Regions from separate parts of the Streptomyces sp. NPDC012510 genome, predicted to be linked through region 1. Evidence: riboswitches for the same ligand, from Rfam matches in the RefSeq annotation. Region 1 holds a riboswitch; the other holds the start of a gene.

What was found. Region 1 has a riboswitch for cyclic di-AMP ahead of ACFY9I_RS07915 (peptidoglycan DD-metalloendopeptidase family protein). Riboswitches for the same ligand answer to the same signal wherever they lie in the genome.
Region 2: another riboswitch for cyclic di-AMP. It lies ahead of ACFY9I_RS24515 (peptidoglycan DD-metalloendopeptidase family protein); the one in region 1 lies ahead of ACFY9I_RS07915 (peptidoglycan DD-metalloendopeptidase family protein).

What each region holds. Positions count from the first base shown of each region.
Region 1 is NZ_JBIBEN010000004.1:16,733-24,315, reverse strand. It holds gene ACFY9I_RS07935 (dihydrofolate reductase family protein) at 1-678, opposite strand, end outside; gene ACFY9I_RS07930 (MarR family transcriptional regulator) at 805-1,347, shown strand; gene ribA (GTP cyclohydrolase II RibA) at 1,472-2,149, shown strand; gene ACFY9I_RS07920 (SpoIIE family protein phosphatase) at 2,235-3,356, shown strand; cyclic di-AMP (ydaO/yuaA leader) riboswitch at 3,625-3,782, shown strand; gene ACFY9I_RS07915 (peptidoglycan DD-metalloendopeptidase family protein) at 3,794-4,858, shown strand; gene ACFY9I_RS07910 (aldo/keto reductase) at 5,075-6,019, shown strand; gene ACFY9I_RS07905 (PrsW family glutamic-type intramembrane protease) at 6,141-7,487, opposite strand.
Region 2 is NZ_JBIBEN010000013.1:143,389-150,971, reverse strand. It holds gene ACFY9I_RS24530 (DNA topoisomerase (ATP-hydrolyzing)) at 1-1,173, opposite strand, end outside; gene ACFY9I_RS24525 (insulinase family protein) at 1,523-2,899, shown strand; gene ACFY9I_RS24520 (insulinase family protein) at 2,896-4,284, shown strand; cyclic di-AMP (ydaO/yuaA leader) riboswitch at 4,499-4,673, shown strand; gene ACFY9I_RS24515 (peptidoglycan DD-metalloendopeptidase family protein) at 4,686-5,474, shown strand; gene ACFY9I_RS24510 (FCD domain-containing protein) at 5,740-6,444, shown strand; gene ACFY9I_RS24505 (HPr family phosphocarrier protein) at 6,608-6,889, opposite strand; gene ACFY9I_RS24500 (GNAT family N-acetyltransferase) at 7,090-7,583, shown strand, end outside.

The DNA.
Region 1 (7,583 bases):
GGGGGCGTACCGGATGAGGACGACGTCGCCGACCGGCCGGGTCTCCAGCACGCGGAGCCGACTCCTCGGGCCGCCGGGGTACGCGCCCGCCCCGAGCATCCGCGGTGCGTCCGCCTCTCCCACGAACAGCGGTGCGACGGCGAGCTGCACCTCGTCCGCGAGCCCCTGCTGGAGGAGTTGGGTGTGGACGAGGCCGCCGCCCTCCACCATGAGGCGGCGGACGCCGCGTACGTCGCCGAGGTGGGCGAGGACGGCGGGCCACTCCACGTCGGCGCCGAGGGACACGACGGCCACGCCGTCCGGCCCGGTGGGCAGGCCCAGCCCGCGCAGCCGCTCCGCGCCCTTGTCCGTCGTGTACACCACCTTCTCGCCGCCCGTGTGCCAGAACCGGGCCGTCGGATCGAGCTCACCGGACGCGCTGACCGTGACCTTCAGCGGGTACTCCGGGAGTCCGTCGGCGACCCGGCCCGCCCGGCGCCCGGGGGAGTTGACCAGTAGCCGGGGGTTGTCGGTGCGCAGGGTGCCGGCACCGATCAGGATGGCGTCGCTGGCCGCGCGCACCTCGTCGACGCGGTCGAAGTCGGCCGGGCCCGAGAGCAGCAGCCGTTCGGGTCCGGTGTCGTCCAAGTAGCCGTCCAGGGAGACGGCGGCGGACAGCAGGACATAGGGCTGGGGCATGCGGCGCACTCCATGACTGGACGGGAGCTGGGCGAGGAGCGGGGTCGGGCGAAGACGGGAGCTGGGCGAGGGGCCGGGGTCGGGCGGATCTTGGTTCAAGTTTTAAACACTAACTACACTGTACGTATGACGACCCGCTGGCTCACCCCCGAGGAACAGCGTGCCTGGGGTGCCTACCTCGCCGCGAGCACCCTCCTGGAGGACGCGCTCGACCGGCAGCTCCAGCAGGAGGCCGGTCTGCCGCACCTCTACTACTCCGTGCTGGCCGTCCTCTCCGAGGCGTCGGAGCGACGGATGCGGATGACCGATCTCGCCGAGTACCTCAAGATCACGCGCAGCCGGCTGACGTACGCCGTGACCCGGCTGGAGAAGGACGGAGTGGTGCGGCGCGAGGACTGCCAGTGGGACAAGCGGGGGAGCGTCGCCGTCCTCACCGACGAGGGCATGGCCCTGCTGGAACGCACGGCACCGGGCCATGTCGAGATGGTCCGCAAGGCTGTCTTCGACCACCTCAGCCCTCAGCAGATCAGCCAGTTCGAGGAGATCTGCGCGGCCATCGCGGGGGCCATCCAGGGCGAGGACCCGAAGGCGGCGACCGGCTCCGACGATCTGCCGTGGCGCCGCCGCGCCTGCCAGTCGAGCGAAGCGAGCGCGGAAAATTCCGCGTGACGCGGGAATGTGAGGCATCCCAAATCGGGTTGCTTTAAATTTGAAGCAGGGGTTAGAGTCCTGCCGAGCGATGTGCTTCAAATCTGAATCACAGCGACATCCGCACCAGGACCGGAGAACCCGCATGCCCGACTTCCCCGCTGCCACCCCGCGTGCCCGCGTCCGGGTACCGCTGCGTTTCCATGACGGCTACGGCGTCGACGCCGAACTGGTCACCTTCCACGGACTCGTCGACGGCCAGGAGCACGTGGCGATGGTCCTCGGCGACCCGGCCCCCGGCACGGCCCCGCTGGTCCGGCTGCACTCCGAGTGCCTGACCGGCGACGTGTTCGGCTCGGCCCGCTGCGACTGCGGCCCGCAGCTGCGCGAGGCGGTGGAGCGGATCGCCGACCGAGGTGGCGTCCTCCTCTACCTCCGCCAGGAGGGCCGGGGCATCGGCCTCTACAACAAGCTCGACGCGTACGCCCTCCAGGACCAGGGCCTCGACACCTACGAGGCGAACGCGGCCCTCGGCCTGCCGGAGGACGCCCGCGACTACACGGCGGCGGCCCAGATGCTGAAGGCCCTCGGCATCGACGAGCTGGACCTGCTCTCCAACAACCCCGACAAGGCGCAGCAGCTTCGCGGCCTTGACCTCGGCGTGCGGCACCGCGTCCCCACGGGCGTCTTCACCACCGCCCACAACGTCCGCTACCTCCGCGCCAAGGTCCTCCAGACCCAGCACACCCTCCCCCTGCCGGAACTGACCGAGCTGCAGAAGCTGCAGGAGCTGCCGAAACTCACTGGAATAACAGCGGGCTGACCGGCGGGCTGACCAGCGGGATGACCACTAGCCCACTCGGCCCCGCCGACTAGCCCCGCACTCCCACCCCGGAAACCCTGTATCCGTGGGGCAGCCAGAGGGTGCGAGGGAGTCGGTCGGCCGGCGGTTCTCGTACACCCGTGCGCTCGCCCGTGTTCTCCCCGTCCTGCTGATCGCCACGGGCCTCTTCTACGACCACTTCACCCCGCGCGACTTCACGGCGGTCCCCTTCTTCACGGCCGCGCCCCTCGTCGCGGCCCCGCTCTTCTCGCTGCGCGGCACGGTGATCACCGGCGTCGCCTCGGTCGCCGGCATCACCGCCGTACGGCTCTACTACGACGACGCGGGCCATGAGGACGCGATCACGGAGATCGCGACGGTGGCCACCGTCGCCGCGCTGGCCGTGCTCATCAACCGTCTCGTCCGCCGCAGCGACGCCCGGCTCGCCACCGCCCGCGAGATCGCCGCGGCGGCGCAGCGGGCGGTCCTGCCGGTGCCGCAGGAGCGGATCGGCGGGCTGGAGATCGCCGCGCGGTACGAGGCCGCGCAGGCCGGGGCGTCGATCGGGGGCGATCTCTACGCGGTGCAGGACTCACCCCACGGGGTACGGCTGATCGTGGGCGATGTGCGTGGCAAGGGGCTGGGGGCGGTCTCGGCGGTGGCCGTGCTGATCGGCGCGTTCCGGGAGGCGGCCGAGCAGGAGTCGACGCTCGAAGCGGTCGCCCAGCGGCTGGAACGGGCGCTGGCCCGGGAAGCGACGCGGCGGGAAGCCGCGCGACGGGACGCCAACGTCGAGTACGAGGGGTTCGTCACGGCGGTCCTGGCCGAGTTCCCGCATGGCTCCGGACGTGCCCGGATCGTCAACCGAGGCCATCCGTCCCCCCTGCTGCTGCACGCCGACGGCACCCTGCGCACCCTGGACGCCCCGCACCCCGCGCTCCCGCTCGGCCTGGACGATGTGGGCACCTGGCCCGACCGCGCCGAGGAGACCGGGTTCCCGCCCGGCGCCACCCTCCTCTTCTACACCGACGGCCTCTCGGAGGCCCGCGACAGCCACGGCGTCTTCTACGACCCGGCCGAGCGCCTGTCCGGCCGTACGTTCCCCGGACCGCGCGTCCTCTTGACGACCCTCGCGGAGGAGGTGCGCCGGCACACGGGCGACCGCACGACGGACGACATGGCCCTTCTGGCGATCCGCCGCTCCTGACCCCTCCGACACGTCTCTCTCACATCTTCCACGCCCGCTGTCACCGAGCGTGTCCATCCGACCTTGCTCCGTATAGCGACTTGCGTACTGTCAGCGCGATTGTTACTCCCGAGTCAGGGTCAACTCGCCCGTTTTCCACCCCTCATGACCCGTAAAGTCCACGGCGGAAGCCGGAACGATCATCAGGAACAGCTTGGAATGGAGTACCCCCGTCTATTAACGTTCGATAACGCAGCGCGGTCGTCCCAGCCGTCACAAGAGACGGCTCCGTGCTCACGCGCCGAATCCCGCAAGGGAACCGGGGAACCACCACCCTGGGGTGAATCGCGCGCAAACCGTCGTGGCAGCACGTCAGGTTTACGCGCGTAGGAGACCTTCCTGCTCCGAACCCGTCAGCTAACCCGGTAGGCGAGAAGGAAGGAAAGGAGTACGCCCACGTGGCGTCGAACCGGTCCGCGACCGAAGCCCCGTTCGTACCGAGCCAACGCGATGGCGACAGCCAGACGTTCGGCTACGGCAGCTACAGCAGCGACAACGAGGGCCCCTGGCAGGAGTGGAACCCCACCGAGGAGTCCATTCGCCCCGTTCGCGGTCGGCACCGCGTCGCCAAGAAGAGCGGCGGCGTACTCGCCCGTGGCGGTCTCGCCCGCAGCTCCACGGTCCTGGGCGTCGGTGTCATAGCCGCCGTCAGCGGCGCCGGCATGGCCAGCGCGCAGTCCGGCAAGGCCCCGGTGTCCATATCGCTGCCCGACATGCCGAACGTCGGCTCGGTCTTCGAGGACGACGCCGAGGAGCCGGAGCCCCAGGCCTCCACGACCCCCCTCAGCAGCGCCGGTCTGATCGCCGCCGACACCGAGCAGGGCACCGCCAACGCCGGCGAGGCGCTGCGCGCCCGCATCATGGCACAGGCCGAGTCCCAGCAGGACGCGTTCGACAAGGCCACCGCCGAGGCCGCCCAGACGGCCGCCGCGAACAAGGCCGCCGAGCAGGCCGCCGAGGAGAAGAAGGAAGCCGAGGCCAAGGAAGCCGCCGCGAAGAAGAAGGCGGCGGAGGAGGCCGAGCGGAAGAAGGAAGCCGAGCGCCTCGCGGCCCTCGCCAAGCAGTTCGCGCTCCCCACCTCCTCCTACACCCTCACCTCCACCTTCGGTCAGGCCGGCCCCTACTGGTCCTCCGGCTACCACACCGGCCTCGACTTCGCCGCTCCCACGGGCACCCTCATCAAGGCCGTCCACAGCGGCACCATCACGCAGGCCGGGTACGAGGGTTCCTACGGCTACAAGACCGTGCTCACCCTCGATGACGGCACCGAGATCTGGTACGCCCACCAGTCCTCCATCGGCGTCAGCGTCGGCCAGAAGGTCGCCACCGGCGACGTCATCGGCCGCGTCGGCGCCACGGGCAACGTCACCGGCGCCCACCTCCACATGGAGGTCCACCCCGGCGGCTCCAGCAGCGGCATCGACCCGGCGGCATGGCTGCGCAGCAAGGGCCTGAACCCGTAGGGAACCGACCGACTCGTACGCCGCGTAAGTCCGCGAGGACCACGCGGCGTTCGTCGTTCCCAGGGACGGTCCCCAGGGCGGTTCCCGGGGGCGGTTCACGATGGCCGTTCACGACGGCCGTTCACGACGGCGGTTCACGACGGCGGGACGGACGCTTCACGCACACGTCACGCCGAGCCGGAATGCGGAAGTCCGCCCCACCGGTTGACGTAGGACATGACTACTCTTCGCCAACTGGGCACGTCCGACATCAGGGTCTTCCCCCTCTCCCTCGGCGGCAACGTCTTCGGCTGGACCGCCGACGAGGCGCAGTCCTTCGCCGTCCTCGACGCCTACGCGGCGGCGGGCGGCAACTTCGTCGACACCGCCGACTCCTACTCGGCGTGGGTGGAGGGCAACGAGGGGGGCGAGTCCGAGCGGATCATCGGCAGGTGGCTCAAGTCGCGTGGCAACCGCGCCGACGTGGTCATCGCTACCAAGGTGAGCCAGCACCCCGAGTACCAGGGGCTGACGGCGGCCAACATCAAGGCGGCGGCCGACGCCTCCCTCGCCCGCCTCGACACGGACCACATCGACCTCTACTACACCCACTTCGACCAGCCCGAGGTCCCCGTCGAGGAGATCATCACGGCCCTCGACGACCTGGTGAAGGCCGGCAAGGTCCGCGCGATAGCGGCGTCCAACATCACCCCCGAGCGCCTGAAGGCCTCCCTGGAGTTCTCGGAGGCCGAGGGCCTGGCCCGCTATGTGGCGCTCCAGCCGCACTACAACCTGGTCTCACGGGACACCTACGAGGGCCCCCTCCAGAGCCTCGCCGCCGGACACGGCCTCTCCGGCGTCCCCTACTTCGCCCTCGCCAAGGGCTTCCTCACGGGCAAGTACCGGCCCGGCACCACCGTCGACAGCCCCCGGGCCGCCGGCGCCGGCGCGTACCTCGACAGCCCGACCGGCCTCCGTGTCCTCAGCGCCCTCGACGAGATCGCCGAGGCCCGCGGCGTGGCCCCCGCCACCGTCGCCCTCGCCTGGCTCACCGCCCAGCCGACGATCACGGCCCCGATCGCCTCCGCGCGCACCCCGGACCAACTCCCGCCGCTCCTGGCCGTCGCCGACCTCACCCTCACGCCCGAGGAACTCGACCGTTTGACCGAGGCGTCGGCGTAGAGCACCGCTCCCCGGTCGAACGTGCAGCCCGCGCCCCCAATGGGCGCGGGGAACTGCGCGCACGACCACAGTTGAACCAGCGCCGCCCCACCACCGCACCCCCACAGCGACCCGCGAAGCCCTAGTACCGGTACGGGTTGTACCCCGGATACGCCGCCATCCCGTACCCCAAGGGCTGGCCGTACGCCGACCCGTACCCGCCGTGCGCGTACCCCCCGTGGGCATACCAGCCGTACCCGTACCCACGGGCCCCCACTCCCCGCCCCGCGTACCCCATCGCAGGCCGAGCCACCCCGCGCCTGCGCCACAGCTCGAACAGCAACTCCCGCTCCCTGAGCGCGAAGTCACCTCCGGCCCGCCCTCGCAGTCCCCGACGCCGCAGAAACGCCAACTTCGTCGCGTACGTCTCGTACTCCCCGACCGACCGGGCCGCCGCCTTCCCGAAGTGATGCGCCGCGTACTCCCGCGCCACCCGCCGAGCCCGCATCGACCCCAGCACATACGGCTCGGCCGGCGTCAGCCACCCCGCCGCCGCATACGCCGGCAGTTCCTCCCGCACGGTCCGCAACTCCCGCTGCCGCAGCCAGATCACCAACCACGTCAGCAACCCGAACGCCGGCACCATCAGCGCCGCGTACACGGCGAAGAACCCGTACTCCCCGAACGTCGCCGACCCGTTCCAGACCGCGTGCATCGCCATGGCGAGCAACAGGCCGCCCAGCGGTACGGCCACCCGCCGCACCCGCTGCCACTCCGCCGCGAACGCCGCCACCCCGAACCCGATCCCCGTCAGCACGGTGAACAACGGATGCGCGAACGGCGACATGATCACCCGCACGAAGAAGGTCGCCGCGGTGACCGACGCCAGCCCGCTGCCCCCGCTGAGCTGGTCCGTCCCGAACGCGGTCCCCAGGTAGAGGATGTTCTCGGTGAAGGCGAAGCCGGTGGCGGTGACTCCCGCGATCACCACCCCGTCCACGATCCCGGTGAAGTCCCGCCTCCTGAAAAGGAAGACGAGTAAGACGGCCGCGGCCTTGGCGGTCTCCTCCACCACGGGCGCTATGACGGTCGCACCCACGGTGTCGGCATGCGTCGGATCGGCCGTGGCCGTCGCTATCCACTGTGTGGCGAAACTGTTCGCCACGATGGCTATCAGCGCCGCGGCACACGCCCCCCACGCGAACGCGAACACCATGTTCTTCCAGGGGCCCGGCTCCACCCGGTCCAGCCACCTGAACGCCGCCATGAGCACCGGCACGGGCAGCACCGCGAGCCCCAGTCCGACCAGGAACCCCTCCGTGCCGGTCTGCTCGCGCACGAGCGCGAGGATGACCAGACCGGAGATCCCGAGCAGCCCGATCAGCGCGCTGTACTTGACGCTCTTCCGCTGCCACCAGCGCGTGGGCCTGAACGCATACTCACCGGCAGGTCCGCTGGGGTGCGTCGGGTGGGTGGGACTGGTGGCCATTGCATTGACCCTAACGAGGGATGGGCGCCGCCCGCGACGGTGCGTGCTGGGGCCCGTCGGACCGCATACCCGCCGGACTACGAAGGACGGACAGCC
Region 2 (7,583 bases), on a different contig from region 1:
CAGGTGAAGCCGGTCGCGCTTCTTGCCGCGACGGAACTCCGAGCGGCGCCGGACGACCTCGAAGCGGTGGTCGAGGTAGACCTCCAGCAGCTCCTTGAGGCCCAGGGTGAGGGGCTGGCCGTCGACCAGGGCCACGTTGTTGATGCCGAAGGACTCCTCCATCGGTGTCAGCTTGTAGAGCTGCTCCAGGACCGCCTCCGGCACGAAGCCGTTCTTGATCTCGATGACGAGACGCAGGCCGTGCTGGCGGTCGGTGAGGTCCTTGACGTCGGCGATGCCCTGCAGCTTCTTCGAGCCGACCAGGTCCTTGATCTTGGCGATCACCTTCTCCGGACCGACGGTGAAGGGCAGTTCGGTGACGACCAGGCCCTTGCGGCGGGCCGTCACGTTCTCCACGGCCACCGTGGCGCGGATCTTGAAGGTGCCGCGACCCGTCTCGTACGCGTCCCTGATGCCGGAGAGACCGACGATCCGGCCGCCGGTCGGCAGGTCCGGTCCCGGGACGTGCCTCATCAGCGTGTCCAGGTCGGCGTTCGGGTGTCTGATGAGGTGGCGGGCGGCCGCGATGACCTCGCCCAGGTTGTGCGGCGGCATGTTGGTGGCCATACCGACGGCGATGCCGGACGCGCCGTTGACCAGCAGGTTCGGGAAGGCAGCGGGCAGCGCGGCCGGCTCCTGCTCCTGGCCGTCGTAGTTGGGCGCGAAGTCGACCGTGTTCTCGTCGATCGACTCGGTCATCAGACTCGTGGCGTCGGCCATCCGGCACTCGGTGTACCGCATGGCCGCCGGCGGGTCGTCGTTGCCCAGTGAGCCGAAGTTGCCGTGGCCGTCGACCAGGGGGAGCCGCATGGAGAAGGGCTGGGCGAGGCGCACCAGGGCGTCGTAGATCGAGGAGTCGCCGTGCGGGTGCAACTTACCCATGACCTCGCCGACGACGCGGGCGCACTTCACATAGCCGCGCTCGGGGCGCAGGCCCATCTCGTTCATCTGGTAGACGATCCGGCGGTGCACCGGCTTCAGACCGTCACGGGCGTCCGGCAGGGCTCGGGAGTAGATGACCGAGTACGCGTACTCCAGGAAGGAGCCCTGCATCTCGTCGACGACGTCGATGTCGAGGATCTTCTCCTCGTACGCGTCGTCGGGCGGCGGGGTCTTCGTGCTGCGGCGGGCCATCGCTGCCGGCTCCTTCTGTGTTCTGGTCGCTCGCCTGTGGGGCGCGCCCCTTCGGCTCACTCGTGCTGAGGCGTGAACGGACTCTGACGCGGACCATTGTGGACTGCCGCACCGACAACGCGGACACGGCCCGGTTCCGACCGCCGGGTACGGGGCCACGGGCAGCCGCGTCGACAGCGTGCGCCGACTTTAACCATCGAACGCCCGGCCGCAACCCCGGGTCTCGCTCTCGGCGTACCTCGCCCGGGAACTTCTCCGGGGGTTCGAGCGCTTGCATACAGTGGCAGGACCGGCAGGACAAACGCGGTTTTCACCAACCGCTCTCGCCATCGAAGGGACGTACATGCCCATGGGTCACACGGCCACAGCCGAGGCCGGCTCCGAAGGCCTGACAGTGAAGGAGCACCGCCTGGCCAACGGCCTGCGCGTGGTGCTCTCCGAGGACCACCTGACCCCCGTCGCCGCGGTGTGCCTCTGGTACGACGTCGGCTCGCGCCACGAGGTCGAGGGCCGTACGGGCCTCGCCCACCTCTTCGAGCACCTGATGTTCCAGGGCTCGGGCCAGGTGCAGGGCAACGGGCACTTCGAGCTGGTGCAGGGCGCCGGCGGTTCGCTGAACGGCACGACGAGCTGGGAGCGCACCAACTACTTCGAGACCATGCCCGCCCACCAGCTGGAGCTCGCGCTGTGGCTGGAGGCCGACCGCATGGGCAGCCTGCTGGTCGCGCTCGACCAGAAGAACCTGGACAACCAGCGGGACGTCGTCAAGAACGAGCGCCGCCAGCGGTACGACAACGTGCCCTACGGCACCGTCTTCGAGAAGATCTTCCGCCTGGCCTACCCGGAGGGCCACCCCTACCGGCACACCCCCATCGGCTCGATGGAGGACCTGTCGGCGGCCAGCCTGGAGGACGCCCGCCAGTTCTTCCGCACCTACTACGCGCCGAACAACGCCGTCCTCTCGGTCGTCGGCGACATCGACCCGGACCAGACGCTCGCGTGGATCGAGAAGTACTTCGGCTCCATCCCGTCGTACGACGGCAAGCCCGAGCCGCGTGACGGCACGCTCCCCGACATCATCGGCGAGCAGCTGCGCGAGGTCGTCGAGGAGAACGTGCCCGCGCGCGCGTTGATGGCCGCCTACCGACTGCCGGAGGACGGCACGCGCGCGTGCGACGCGGCCGACCTGGCGCTCACGATCCTCGGCGGCGGCGAGTCCTCCCGCCTCTACAACCGGCTCGTACGCCGTGACCGCACGGCCGTGACGGCCGGCTTCGGCCTGCTGCGCCTGGCCGGCGCCCCCTCCATGGCCTGGATGGACGTGAAGACCTCCGGCGACGTCGAGGTGCCGGTGATCGAGGCCGCCGTCGACGAGGAGCTGGCCCGGTTCGCCGCCGAGGGGCCCTCGACGGAGGAGATGGAGCGCGCCCAGGCCCAGTTGGAGCGCGAGTGGCTGGACCGGCTCGGCACGGTCGCGGGTCGTGCCGACGAACTGTGCCGCTTCGCGGTCCTCTTCGGCGACCCGAAGCTTGCCCTCACCGCCGTCGACCGTGTCCTGGAGGTGACCGCCGAGGAGGTCCAGGAGATCGCCAAGGCGCGTCTGAGGCCCGACAACCGCGCGGTGCTCGTCTATGAGCCCGTCGCCGACGAAGAGGACGGCGAAGAGGACGCCGCCGCGGCTCAGGCCGACGAAACCACCGACGAGAACGAGGAGTCGGCGAAGTGACCGAGCTCGCGACCATGGACTTCCACCCACAGCCCCAGGCCGGCGAGGCCAGGCCCTGGGCGTTCCCGGCGCCCGAGCGCTCCACCCTGGACAACGGCCTGACCGTGCTGCGCTGCCACCGTCCCGGCCAGCAGGTCGTCGCCGTCGAGGTGCTCCTGGACGCGCCCCTGGACGCCGAGCCCGCCGGCCTGGACGGCGTGGCCACCATCATGACCAGGGCCTTCTCCGAGGGGACCGACAAGCACTCCGCCGAGGAGTTCGCCGCAGAGCTGGAGCGGTGCGGTGCCACCCTCGACTCGCACGCCGACCACCCCGGCGTACGCCTCTCCCTCGAAGTGCCCGTGTCGCGGCTGGCGAAGGCGCTCGGCCTGCTCGCCGACGCCCTCAGGGCACCCGCGTTCGACGACAGCGAGATCGAGCGGCTCGTGGCCAACCGGCTCGACGAGATCCCGCACGAGACCGCCAACCCGGGCCGCCGGGCCGCCAAGGAGCTGTCCAAGCGGCTGTTCCCGGCCGACTCACGCATGTCACGCCCCCGCCAGGGCACCGAGGAGACCGTTCAGGGCATCGACTCCGCGGCCGTACGCGCCTTCTACGAGAAGCACGTACGCCCCGCGACGGCCACCGCCGTGGTCGTCGGCGACCTCACCGGCGTCGACCTCGACGCCCTGCTCGGCGAGACCCTGGGCGCCTGGACCGGCTCCCCGGCCAAGCCGCGCCCCGTGCCGTCGGTGACCGCCGACGACACCGGACGGGTGATCATCGTGGACCGGCCCGGCTCCGTCCAGACACAGCTGCTCATCGGCCGGGTGGGCGCCGACCGCCACGACCGGGTCTGGCCGGCCCAGGTGCTCGGCACCTACTGCCTGGGCGGCACCCTCACCTCCCGCCTGGACCGCGTTCTGCGCGAGGAGAAGGGCTACACCTACGGGGTGCGCGCCTTCGGCCAGGTGCTGCGCTCCGCGCCCGACGGCTCGGGCATCGCGATGCTCGCCATCAGCGGCTCCGTCGACACGCCCAACACCGGGCCGGCGCTCGAGGACCTGTGGACGGTGCTGCGCACCCTCGCCGCCGAGGGCCTGACCGACGCCGAACGAGACATCGCCGTTCAGAACCTCGTCGGGGTCGCCCCGCTCAAGTTCGAGACGGCCGCGGCCGTGGCGAGCACGCTGGCCGACCAGGTCGAGCAGTACCTGCCGGACGACTACCAGTCGACGCTGTACCGCCAACTCGCCGCCACGGGCACGGTGGAGGCCACCGCGGCCGCGGTGAGCGCCTTCCCGGTGGACCGTCTGGTGACCGTCCTCGTCGGTGACGCCGCGCAGATCGAGGAGCCGGTGAGGGCCCTCGGCATCGGCGAAGTCACCGTCGTACCGGCCGAGTAGAACGCCGAGCGGAACCTGGCCGCGAGCACGCGGGTTATGGGGCCCTGGTGACGAAAGAGTCACCAGGGCCCTCGTTTGTCCGTATTGATGGCGGAGGGCGCACGTCTGCCCTGTGGCGTACGCCTCAAAACCCGTGATGCGTTTGTTATTTCGCAGACGGCCCGCTTAGCGTCGGTCCGGCTGTTCGTCAGCAGTTCGCCGCAGCCGCGGCACCGGACAGTCATCGCCGAGTCCCCGCATGGCGCGAGCCAGGGGAGCCGGGGACCCACCGCAGTCCCTGGGGTGAATCGGGTGCCCTTCGCGGAGCGACGCGAAACGGGGGGCAGCCGTAGGAGACCTTCCTGCTCCGAACCCGTCAGCTAACCCGGTAGGCGAGAGGGAAGGAAAGGACCAGCCACTTCATGGCGTTCACCCGCGCCCCCGGGAAGCACCGCCGCCCCGGCCGTGCGAAGCGCGCGACCACGAGGAACGTGGGCGTCGCCGCTCTCACCACCACCGGTGTCATCGGCACCCTGGCCGCCCCCGCGCTCGCCGCGGAGGAGCCCACCGCCGAGCAGACCGGCCTGAACCAGATCATCACCCTCGGCGACACGGTCGCCGACCAGGTCGACGCCCAGGCCGCGGCCCAGCAGCAGGCCGCCGAGGTGGCCGAGGTCAAGAAGAAGGCGCAGGAGGAGGCCCGCAAGGCCGCCGCCGAGAAGGCCGAGCAGGAACGTGCCGCCGCCAAGGAGCGCGAGGAGATCAAGGCCCGCGCCGCCCGTGCCGCCGAGCGCGAGCGCCTCAACTCCTATGTGGCCCCCATCAGCGGCTCCTACATCTCCACCGGCTACAAGGCCGGCGGGGCCGTCTGGTCCTCCGGCAGCCACACGGGCGTCGACTTCCACGCCGCCTCCGGCACCGCCGTCCTCGCGGTCGGCTCCGGCACCGTCGTAGAGGCGGGCTGGGGTGGCGCGTACGGCAACAACATCGTCATCAAGATGAACGACGGCACCTACACCCAGTACGGCCACCTGTCGTCCATCGGCGTCTCCGTCGGCCAGACGGTCACCCCCGGCCAGCAGATCGGCCTCTCTGGTGCGACCGGCAACGTCACCGGCGCGCATCTGCACTTCGAGGCCCGTATGACGGCCGAGTACGGCTCGGACATCGACCCCGCCGCCTATCTGCGCTCGCACGGCGTGAACGTCTGACGCGTCGCTCAGTTCCTCGCGGGAGGCCCCGGCTCACGAGCCGGGGCTTTCCTCGTTGTGCGTACTCCGCCGTGGCTCCTGTCGCGAGTGACACACGTCGGAGTGAGGCACGTCGGAGTGAGGCACGTCCTGAGCGGCGCGCCTCCTGTCCAAAAAATATCCATGGATTCCGGCCCGCCATCGGAAATTCCGGCTCTCTGCAATAGAGTCGCTGGAACACACGTCAATCATCGACGTTTCACGGGGATTAAGGCGGAGGTCGGTCATGCGTATTCCGGCGCACTCGGTATGCACGGCTATTCGCGACGACATCGTCGCGGGTGTCTACGAGCGCGGCAGCCGCCTCACCGAGGAACTGCTCGCCCGCCGGTACGGCGTCAGCCGGGTCCCCGTACGCGAGGCGCTGCGTACGCTGGAGGCCGAAGGGTTCGTGGTGACCCGCCGGCACGCGGGCGCGTGTGTGGCCGAGCCGACCGAGCAGGAGGCCGCGGACCTGCTGGAGATGCGGATGCTGCTGGAGCCGCTCGGTGCCGCCCGCGCCGCCCAGCGCCGCACGGAGGCGCATCTCAAGGTGTTGCGCGGCCTGGTGAGGCTGGGGCAGGAGCGGGCCAGGAGGGGCAACAGCGAGGATCTGCGCTCGCTGGGCGGCTGGTTCCACGAGACGCTCGCACAGGCGTCCGGCAGCCCCGCGCTGACCTCGACCCTCGCCCAGTTGCGGCACAAGATCGCCTGGATGTACGCGGTCGAGGCGCCGGCCAACCCCGCGGAGTCCTGGGCGGAGCACGGCGGCATCGTGGACGCGGTCGCGCGCGGCGACAGCGAGCGGGCCAGGACGATCACCGCGCTGCACACCGAGCGCGCCACCGCCGCACACCGGCTCCGCTTTCCCGCCGGGCCGGGCGGGGCGGAGCGACCCGATCGTGTGAGGACTTCGCAACACCCCGTAAACATGCCGAGCCTGCGACATTAACACGAGAGCCGTATACAAAGAGAGCAGAAATTCGAGGGGCATTTTTCCGCTGCCCGCAGAACGAAAAGGAGAAGGGCCCGCCCGGTAATTCGGACGAGCCCTTCGAGTGTGTGCGGGAGGCCTTTCAGGCCTTACGGGTTTCCCGCTTTCGTCGCCGGTTCGCTCAGACCGTCTCGGGGAGCTCCTCGAGCCCCTCGGCCACGAGCTTCGCCAAACGGTCCAGCGCGATGTCCGCCCCCTCGGCGTCGGAGGCGAGCACGATCTCCTCGCCGCCCTGGGCGCCCAGGCCCAGGACCGCCAGCATGGAGGCCGCGTTGACGGGGTTGCCGTCGGCCTTGGCGATCGTCACGGGGATACCGGAGGCCGTGGCGGCCCGGACGAAGATGGATGCGGGGCGGGCGTGGAGGCCCTCGGCCCAGCCGACGTTGACGCGGCGCTCAGCCATGTGATGCTGCCCTTCAGGTGTCTCGGGTGCTGCAGAGAGGTCTAGACCGGTTGTCTAGACCAGTTTCCCATATGGGGCGACGCACCGGAACGGGCCCACGGCCTGACCACGAACCGGCTGTCGCGCTTGTGTTGTGCTTCTGTTGTGCCTCCCCAGACTGCCCCGCGCCGCTGTCGGACGCGAGCCGTACTCTGGGGCTCATGCAGACCTCGTCGGACCGGCACGAGTACCCCGCCCACTGGGAGGCCGACGTGGTGCTGCGCGACGGCGGCACCGCACGCATCAGGCCCATCACCGTTGATGACGCCGAGCGTCTCGTCAGCTTCTACGAGCAGGTCTCGGACGAGTCGAAGTACTACCGCTTCTTCGCGCCGTACCCTCGCCTGTCCGCCAAGGACGTCCACCGCTTCACGCACCACGACTTCGTGGACCGGGTGGGGCTCGCCGCCACCGTCGGCGGTGAGTTCATCGCCACCGTACGCTACGACCGGATCGGCGCCGACGGAATGCCCGCGTCCGCACCGGCCGACGAGGCCGAGGTCGCCTTCCTCGTCCAGGACGCCCACCAGGGCAGAGGCGTCGCCTCCGCCCTTCTTGAACACATCGCCGCGGTCGCCCGCGAACGCGGCATCAGACGCTTCGCCGCCGAGGTGCTGCCGGCCAACACCAAGATGATCAAAGTCTTCACCGACGC